Regions from separate parts of the Acidovorax sp. GW821-FHT10E04 genome, predicted to be linked through region 2. Evidence: riboswitches for the same ligand, from Rfam matches in the RefSeq annotation. Region 2 holds a riboswitch; the other holds the start of a gene.
What was found. A riboswitch is a leader RNA that binds a small molecule or an ion and turns the genes downstream of it on or off. The one in region 2 is predicted to bind glycine.
Positions count from the first base shown of each region.

Region 1: another riboswitch for glycine. It lies ahead of AC07OC_RS23425 (D-amino acid dehydrogenase); the one in region 2 lies ahead of gcvT (glycine cleavage system aminomethyltransferase GcvT).

Region 1 covers NZ_JBWKMT010000008.1:160,848-165,230, forward strand. Annotated here, with positions in the region: gene sorT (SorT family sulfite dehydrogenase catalytic subunit) at 1-998, shown strand, start outside; gene sorU (SorU family sulfite dehydrogenase c-type cytochrome subunit) at 1,139-1,444, shown strand; gene AC07OC_RS23425 (D-amino acid dehydrogenase) at 1,512-2,831, opposite strand; glycine riboswitch at 2,927-3,040, opposite strand; gene AC07OC_RS23430 (2-keto-4-pentenoate hydratase) at 3,256-4,038, shown strand; gene AC07OC_RS23435 (thrombospondin type 3 repeat-containing protein) at 4,078-4,383, opposite strand, start outside.
Region 2 covers NZ_JBWKMT010000001.1:1,011,504-1,015,886, reverse strand. Annotated here, with positions in the region: gene gcvP (aminomethyl-transferring glycine dehydrogenase) at 1-654, opposite strand, end outside; gene gcvH (glycine cleavage system protein GcvH) at 725-1,099, opposite strand; gene gcvT (glycine cleavage system aminomethyltransferase GcvT) at 1,186-2,355, opposite strand; glycine riboswitch at 2,366-2,487, opposite strand; glycine riboswitch at 2,501-2,599, opposite strand; gene AC07OC_RS04600 (TRAP transporter large permease) at 2,630-3,925, opposite strand; gene AC07OC_RS04595 (TRAP transporter small permease) at 3,922-4,383, opposite strand, start outside.

The DNA.
Region 1 (4,383 bases), on a different contig from region 2:
GCACCAGTGTCATCACGCCCTCCAACCAGCTGTATGTGCGCAACAACCTGCCTGCGCCCGACGCGGCCATCCTGGACAACCGGGACGCCTGGACGGTGTCGGTCGAAGGCGTGAAGAACCCGCGCAGCCTCACCCTGGCCGAGCTCAAGACCCTGGGCGTGGAAACCGTGGCCACCGTGCTGCAGTGCTCGGGCAACGGGCGTGGCTTCTTCCCCAGCAAGCCCAGCGGCACGCCCTGGGCCGTGGGCGCGGCGGGGTGCGTCGTGTGGAGCGGCGTGCCGCTGCGCAATGTGGTGGCGGCGCTGGGCGGGCTCGCCGATGGCGCGGCCTACCTCACGGGCACGGGGGGTGAGAAGCTGCCCGAGGGCGTGGACCCGCTGTCCGTGCTGGTGGAGCGCTCCGTGCCCATCAAGGCCACCGAGGACGCGCTGCTGGCCTGGGAAATGAATGGCGAGCCCATCTCGCTGGCGCACGGCGGCCCGCTGCGGCTGGTGGTGCCGGGCTACCAGGGCGTGAACAACATCAAGTACGTCAAGCGCGTGGCCTTCACCGGCGCACAGTCGCAGGCGCGCATCATGTCGCACGGCTACCGCATGTCGCCCCCCGGCTCCAAGGCCAGCCCCGACCAGCCGTCGGTGTGGGAGATGGGCGTCAAGTCCTGGATCAATGGCCCCCTGCCCGAGAAGGGCCCCCTCAAGGCCGGCCAGGTGCAGGTGCATGGCGTGGCCTTTGGCGGCACGCAGGCCATCAAGGGCGTGGAGGTCTCGGTGGACGGCGGCAAGACCTGGCAGGCCGCGCGGCTCATCGGCCCCGATCTGGGCAAGTTCGCGTGGCGCCAGTTCGTGCTGCCGGTCACGCTGGCGGCGGGCACGCACGTGCTGGCCAGCCGCGCCACCGATGCCGCAGGCAATGTGCAGGCCGAGCAGCGCGAGGAAAACCTGGGCGGCTACAACAACGCGAGCTGGCGCGACCATGCGGTCACGGTGACCGCAGCGTGACCGGGCGCCCCCCTGAGACGCTGCGCGCCTTCCCCCCTGGAGGGGAGCGCGCCCCCCGGACTGGCCGTGCCAGATCCGCGGTGGCACTGGTGCTGGGGCGCATCGGTTTCCAGCATTTGCGCGTGCCTGCGCTCGCGGCCATGTCGAGCGTGCTGCTGCTGTGGACGGGTGCCGGCTGGGCGGCGGATGCCGCCGAGCTGGCGCGGGGCAAGGAGCTGTTCATCAAGATCCAGCCTGCTTGCGCCGTGTGCCACACGCTGCAGGCCGCCGGTGCCGAGGGGCAGGTGGGCCCGGTGCTGGATGAGCTCAAGCCCGATGCGGGCCGCGTGCTGCGCGCGCTCAAGGCGGGCATCGGCGTGATGCCTTCGTATGCCGAACGCATGAGCGAGAAGGACATGCAGGCCGTGGCGCAGTTCGTGGCGCACGCCACGGGCGCTGCCAGGTAGGCCGGGCGCTGGCCCGTGGTGGCAGCGCCGCCTGCGCGGCGGTGCTGCAACCCCGCTGTGCTCCCGTTCAGGCCGTGGTGCGCGATGGCACCAGCGCCTTGTCGGGAGCGCACCCCTGCAGACCCTGGAATGCAAAGTCCACCTCGGGCACCCGGCCGCTCACGATGTCGGCCAGGGCCTTGCCCGAGCCGCAGGCGTGGGTCCAGCCCAGCGTGCCGTGGCCCGTGTTGAGGAAGAGGTTGGCCACCTTGGTGGCGCCGATCAGCGGCACGTTGCTGGGTGTGGCGGGGCGCAGGCCGGTCCAGAACTGGGCCTGGCTGGCATCGCCCGCGCCGGGGAACAGCTGCTCCACGCGGCGCACGATGGCGTCGCAGCGCACCTGGTTCAGGTGGCGGTCGTAGCCGTTCAATTCGGCCGTGCCGGCGATGCGCAGGCGGTCGCCACCCCGTTCGCTGGTGTAGCGCGAGAACACGAGCTTGAACTCGTCGTCCGTGAGGCTCACCTGGTGCGCCTTGCCCGCATCCTTGACCGGCATGGTCACCGAATAGCCCTTGGCCGGGTAGATAGGCAGCTGGATGCCCAGCGGCTGCGCGAGCAGTGGGCTGAACGAGCCCATGGCCAGCACAAACGCATCGCCGCGCACGCGCTCGAAGCGGCCTTCGGCATTGGTCACTTCCACGTGGTCGATGCGGCCACCTGCCTCGCGCAGCGCGGTGATGTGGTGGCCCATGCGGAACTGCACGCCCGCCTCTTCACACAGCTTGGCCAGCTCGCGTGTGAACTGGTTGGCGTCGCCGGATTCGTCTTCGGCCGTGTAGGTGGCTCCGGCCAGCTGCTGGCGGATATGGGCCAGGGCAGGCTCGATGCGCACGGCCTCGTCGGCGCTGATCACCTGGCGCTCGCAGCCCAGCGCGCGCATCTGTTCGGCCGGGCCCAGAGCGCCGTCGAATTCCTTTTGGTTGGTATAGAAGTGCAGGATGCCTTGTGTGCGCTGGTCGTACTGGATGCCGGTGGCCGCACGCAACTGCTGCAGCGTGTCGCGGCTGTAGGTGCCCAGGCGCACGATCTGCTCGATGTTGTGGCGCGTGCGCGCCGGCGTGCAGTTGCGCAAGAAGTCCAGGCCCCAGAGCCACTGCCGCATGTCGGCGCGCAGGCGGAACAGCAGTGGAGCATCCTCCTTGCCCAGCCACTGCAGCACCTTGAGCGGCGCGCTCGGGTTGGCCCAGGGCTCCGCGTGGCTCACCGAGATCTGGCCGCCGTTGGCGAAGCTGGTCTCGGCGCCGGGCGCACCCTGGCGGTCGATGACGGTCACCTCGTGGCCGCGCTGTTGCAGGAAATAAGCCGAAGTCACGCCGAGCAAGCCGGCGCCCAAAACGATCACGCGCATGATTTTCAAAGCCTTTCTGGGCTCTGGCGCTAGAACAACATGCGCTGGCAGCTATGAATTCAATAGCGTGCAGCTGGCGCATGAATGCCCAAGCTGCCGCTCCCCCTGTCCTTGGTACCTGAGAGATTCACCGCGCGGCCCACATGGCGCGCGGTTTGCTCCTTCGGTGCGCTTCGCGTTGCGCGAAGCGGCTCTCCAGACGGCTTTGATGAATGGTGCAGTACGGGACCTGAGCGTGTATGGGAGTTTGCGCCTTCGGTGAAGCGGGCGGGCCGCTGACTCTCCTGCGGGGGCCATTCTAGGAGCCCGCATCGCGCAAAAACCGCTTTGTCCGCGCTAATGAACCGCAATCGTTGCTGATGCTGCGGGCACGGGGTTGGCCATAATCCGCCGGAACCTTCGCCTTTCTCTGCAGGACGCCTTGATGCCCGATACCGCCTTTGATCCGCTGACCAGCGCGGCCGTGCTCACCATGGCCCGCCTGGGGCGCACGCCCCGTCCGCTCGACCTGCCCGCCGCATTGCGTCCCCAGAACGCTGCCCAGGCCTATGCCGTGCAGGACGCCGTGGTGCGCGAGCGCGGCGAGATCGCGGGCTGGAAGGTGGGCGCGGCGTCGCCGCAGGCGCTGCCTGCGCGGGCGGCCCTGGCGCGCGATTCGGTGTTTGCGATGGCCGGCGGGGGCGCGGTGCGCCTGTCCTGCGCGGGCTTCGCCGTGCTGGGTGTGGAGGCGGAACTGGTGTACGAACTGGGTGCCGATCTGCCTGCCCGTGCGCAGCCCTACAGCGAGGCCGAGGTGCTGTCCGCCGTGGCGTCGGTGCGGGCGGCCATCGAGGTCTGCGACACGCGTTACGCCGCCTGGGCGCAGCAAGGCGAGTGGAGCCGGCTGGCCGACCAGGCCTGCCATGGCGCACTCATCGTGGGGTCGGGAGCGGAGAGCGCGCAGTCGGTGCAGCCGATGCGGCAGCCCGTGGTGCTGTCGGTGAATGGCGCGCAGGCCGTGCGGCACGCTGGCTGGGGCAACCCGGCGGGCGATCCCTTGCGCCTGCTCGCCTGGCTGGCCAATGGCGGCGCGCACAGCCTGGGTGGGCTGCGCGCGGGACAGTGGGTGACCACCGGGTCCTGCACCGGCACCGTGATGGTGGCGCCGGGCACGGTGGTGGTGGCTGAGTTTCCCGGCCTGGGGCGCGCCGAACTTCACCTGGGCTGAACGGCGGCGCCCTGCGCGGCGCGCGCGCCGGGCGTGGGGTCAGTTGCGGCGCGGGTTGTCGGGCTGCTGGTCGCGTCGGTTCGGTACGCCGTCGCCGTCCCGGTCGCGGTCATGGCGGTTGGAGACGCCATCGCCGTCACGGTCCCAGCCGCCACGCTGAAACTCCCAGCGGCCTTCGCGTTCCACCCAGTGCGGCTGGCGATACTGGTGGCCGGCGCGGGCCTGCACCCAGTGGCCGCGCACCCATTGGTAGCGGTTGCCACGCCATTCCCAGTGGCCTTCTTCCCACACCTGGCCCCGGCGGGGGCGGGGCACGGCTTCATGGCGCGGGGGAGGGGGCGCGGG
Region 2 (4,383 bases):
GTCGCCGGCCAGCAGGTCGTTCCATTCCTCGGCGGAGTTGGCCAGGCGCACTTCCAGGCCCAGGGGCCTGGCGCGGGTCTGGATGACTTCGATGGTCTGCGGGTGCGCGTCGCCGGCCACCACGAACACATTGCTCTTGCTCTTGACCGAGCGCCTGGCCAGGGTCATGGCCTCGGCGGCGGCCGTGGCTTCATCCAGCATGGACGCGTTGGCGATCGGCATGCCGGTCAGGTCGCACACCATGGTCTGGAAGTTGACCAGCGCCTCCATGCGGCCCTGCGAGATCTCGGCTTGGTAGGGCGTGTAGGCGGTGTACCAGGCGGGGTTTTCGAGAATGTTGCGCAGGATGACGCCCGGCGTGTGCGTGTCGTAGTAGCCCTGGCCGATGAAGCTCCGCAGAACCTTGTTCTTGGACGCCATTGCCTTGAGTTCGGCCAGCGCAGCGGCTTCCGTGGCGGGCCGGGGCAGCGACATCGCGCGGCTGCGCGCGATGGAGCGCGGCACGATGCTCTCGATGAGCGCGCTGCGCGAGGCTTCGCCGATCACGGACAGCATGTGGGCTTCGTCAGCTGCGTCGATGCCGATATGGCGGGGCAGGAACTCGGTGGTGTTCTCGAGTGCGGCGAGGGTGGGCAGGGGGGCTTGGGAGGTCATCGGCGGCGGCACAGTGCAAGGAAACACATTGGCCCGGCGGGGAGGCGCCGGGCCGCGGGGCATCGGAGGGTCAGGCGTTCTTGGCGAACTCGGCGTAGGCGGGTTCGTCCATGAGCGCATCGAACTGCAGCATGTCCGTCACATGGACCTTGAAGAACCAGCCGGCACCCATGGGATCGCTGTTGGCCAGCGAGGGGTCGGCGCGCAGTGCTTCGTTCACTTCGACGACTTCGCCGGTGACAGGCATGTACACGTCGGCCGCGGCCTTCACGGACTCGACCACGCCGGCCACGTCACCCTGGGTGAAGGTCGTGCCGACCTCGGGGAGGTCCACGAAGACCACGTCGCCCAGGGCGTCCTGGGCATGCAGCGTGATGCCCACGGTGGCGGCTTCGTGGTCGGAGATGTCGATCCACTCGTGGTCCTTGGAATACTTGATGGTCATGGGGGAAGCTCCAAAAAAAGGGGGGTAAACAGAAAAAGTGCCGATGCCAGCCGCCACTTTAGCCGGGCTGGGGCGGTTGCAGAGGGTCAGCCGCGGTGGTAGCGCGCGGGCGTGAACGGCATGGACACCACCTCCATGGGCACGGCCTTGCCGCGCACGATGGCGTTGACGCGCGTGCCGATGGCGGCAAAGGCTGGCGCCACGTAGCCCATGGCCACCGGCTTGTCCACGGTGGGCCCCAGCAGGCCGCTGGTCACTTCGCCGATCTTTTGACCGTCGGGGCCTTGCAGTTCGGTGTGCTCGCGCACGGGCACGCGTTCCAGCGCGACCAGGCCCACGCGCTTGCGCTGCAGGCTGGCGGGGTTGTCGATCTGCGACAGCACCTTGTCGGCACCGGGGAAGCCGCCCGCGCGCGCGCCGCCGGTGCGGCGCACCTTCTGGATGGCCCAGTTCAGCGCCGCCTCGGGCGGGGTGGTCGTGGTGTCGATGTCGTTGCCGTACAGGCACAGGCCGGCTTCCAGGCGCAGCGAGTTGCGGGCGCCCAGCCCGATGGGCTTGACCTCGGGCTGGGCCAGCAGCGCGCGCGCCAGGGTTTCGGCCTGGGACGCGGGCACCGAGATCTCGAAGCCGTCCTCCCCGGTGTAGCCGCTGCGGGTCACGAAGCAGTCGCAGCCCGCAATGGAAAAGTCGCCACCCGTCATGAATACCAGCTTTTCGACGCCGGGTGCCAGGCGCGCCAGGGCGGTGACTGCCTGCGGGCCTTGCAGCGCCAGCAGGGCGTGGTCGGGCATGGGGATGACGTCGCAGCGCTGGCCGATGCGTGCCTGGATGTGCGCGATGTCGCCTACCTTGCAGGCGCCGTTGACGATGACGAACAGGGTGTCATTGCCCTGATTGAAGAACATCAGGTCGTCGATGACCGTGCCTTCGTCGGTGAGCAGCAGGCCGTAGCGCTGCTTGCCCACGGGCAGGTCGATCACGTCGACGGGCATCAGGGTTTCGAACGCGGCAGCGGCGCCGGGGCCGACAAGCTTGAGCTGGCCCATGTGCGAGACGTCGAACAAACCCGCCGCGTTGCGCGTGTGCAGGTGCTCGGCCATCAGGCCGGCAGGGTACTGCACGGGCATGGAGTAACCCGCAAACGGCACCATGCGGGCGCCCAGCTCGGTGTGCAGGGCGTTGAGGGGGGTGGTCAGCAGCGGGGCGGTAGGGGTGGTCAAGGCGGACTCCGGGGCAAATGGTGGCCGCGGCCCCATGGGTCGCGGGATTTGCCCTGCTGTCCGCTTTACCTGAGAGATTCACCGCAGCGCCCTGGCTGGCCGCGCGGCTTGCTCCTTCGGTGGATGGGTGCCGTGCTGCACGGTCCATCTCTCTCCAGCAAGGGAACGCCCGCATCACTGCGGGCGGTTGCCAGTCCTTTTGCCTGAGCGTTCGGCTGCTGCCTGCGCCTTCGGCGGCCCCTTTCGTTGATGGGAAGGGGCTCTCTCCTGACGGCCGCCAGTATATCCGCTGGAAGAAGCCGCGCAGACGCTATTTGATGAACCCGAGCACCTTCGGCAGCCAGGTCGACAGCTGCGGGATGAAGGTCAGCACCACCAGCACCACGCCATGCGCCCACAGGAAGGGCACCAGCTCGCGCACCAGCTGCGACATCGGTACGCGCGAGACGTTGCAGGTGACGAACAGCAGCCCGCCCACGGGCGGCGTGATCATGCCCAGCGTGAGGTTGTAGATCACCACCATCGCGAAGTGGATGGGGTCGATTCCCAGCTTCACGGCCACGGGCGCGAGGATGGGCGCCAGCACCATCACGCCCGGCAGCGGCTCGATGAAGATGCCGAACAGCAGCAGGAAGATGTTCACGATGATGAGGAACATCCACGGCGAGAGGTTCATGCCCACCAGCCAGTCGGCCATCTGCTGCGGAATGCCCTCGATGGTCAGGATCCACGCGAACGCGGCCGACAGCCCGATGATGATCAGCACCGAGGCCGACAGCAGGGCCGAGCGTGCCAGGATGTCGGGCAGCGCCTTCCACTGCAGCGTGCGGTAGACGAACTTGCCGCACACCAGCGCATAGAACACCGCCACCACCGAGGCCTCGGTGGGCGTGAACCAGCCGGCGCGCATGCCGCCCAGGATCACCACCGGCAGCAAAATGGCGGGCAGCGCCTTCCAGGTGGTCTGCAGGATCTCGGCCAGCGGCGGCATCCGGCCGTCGCCCTTGTAGTTGCGCTTCTTGGAGACGTGGAAGTTCACGACGCACATGGCCACCGCGATCAGCAGGCCCGGCAACAGGCCGGCCACGAACAGCGCACCCACCGACACCGTTTCATCCTGCAGCGCATAGATGATCATGATGATGGACGGCGGGATGATGGGCCCGACGATGGCCGTCGAGGCCGTGAGAGCCGCCGCGTACGAACGGTCGTAGCCGGCCTTGTCCATCATGCGGATCAGCATCGACCCCGGCCCCGCCGCATCGGCCAGCGCCGAGCCCGAGATGCCCGAGAAGAAGGTCAGCGAGACCACGTTGGTGTAGCCCAGCCCGCCGCGCTTGTGGCCCACGAACTGCCCGGCAAACCTCAGCAGCACCTCGGTCAGCGAGCCGCCGCTCATGAGTTCGGCCGCGAGGATGAAGAAGGGCACGGCCATCAGTGGAAAGCTGTCGATGCCGGTGAAGGTTTCCTTGAGCAGCACCATCAGCGGGTAGCTCTCGGCCAGGATCAGCGTGGCCGCGGTGGCCAGGCCCAGCGCAAACGCCACGGGCACGCCCATGGCCAGGAACAGGCAGGCCGAAACGATGAGGATGATGGACGCGCTCATAGGGAGGCACTCGCATTCGCATCGAAGTGTTCATCGGCCGCAAAGTTGCGGTCGAGCACGTAGCCGCGCACGATGAACAAAAAGTGCACGATCAGCAGCACGCCGCCGATCAGCATGGCGCTGTAGATGTAGGCGAACGGGATCTGCGTCACGGCCGTCATCTGGAACATGGTGCGCTGCATGTACAGCCAGCCGTACCAGACCATGAAGCCGAAGAAGGCGAACAGCAAGGCCGCGACCACGGCACGCAGGGCGATGGCGCCCGCGCGGGGCAGGGCATCCTGCAGGTTCTCCACCGCGATGTGGCCGCCATAGCGCAGCACGGGGCCGGCGCCCAGGAAGGTCAGCCAGATCATCATGTGGCGCGACACCTCCTCGGCCCATTCGAGCGAGTTATGGGTGACGTAGCGCATCACCACGTTGGTGAAGATGATGATGGACATGGCCGCCAGCAGCAG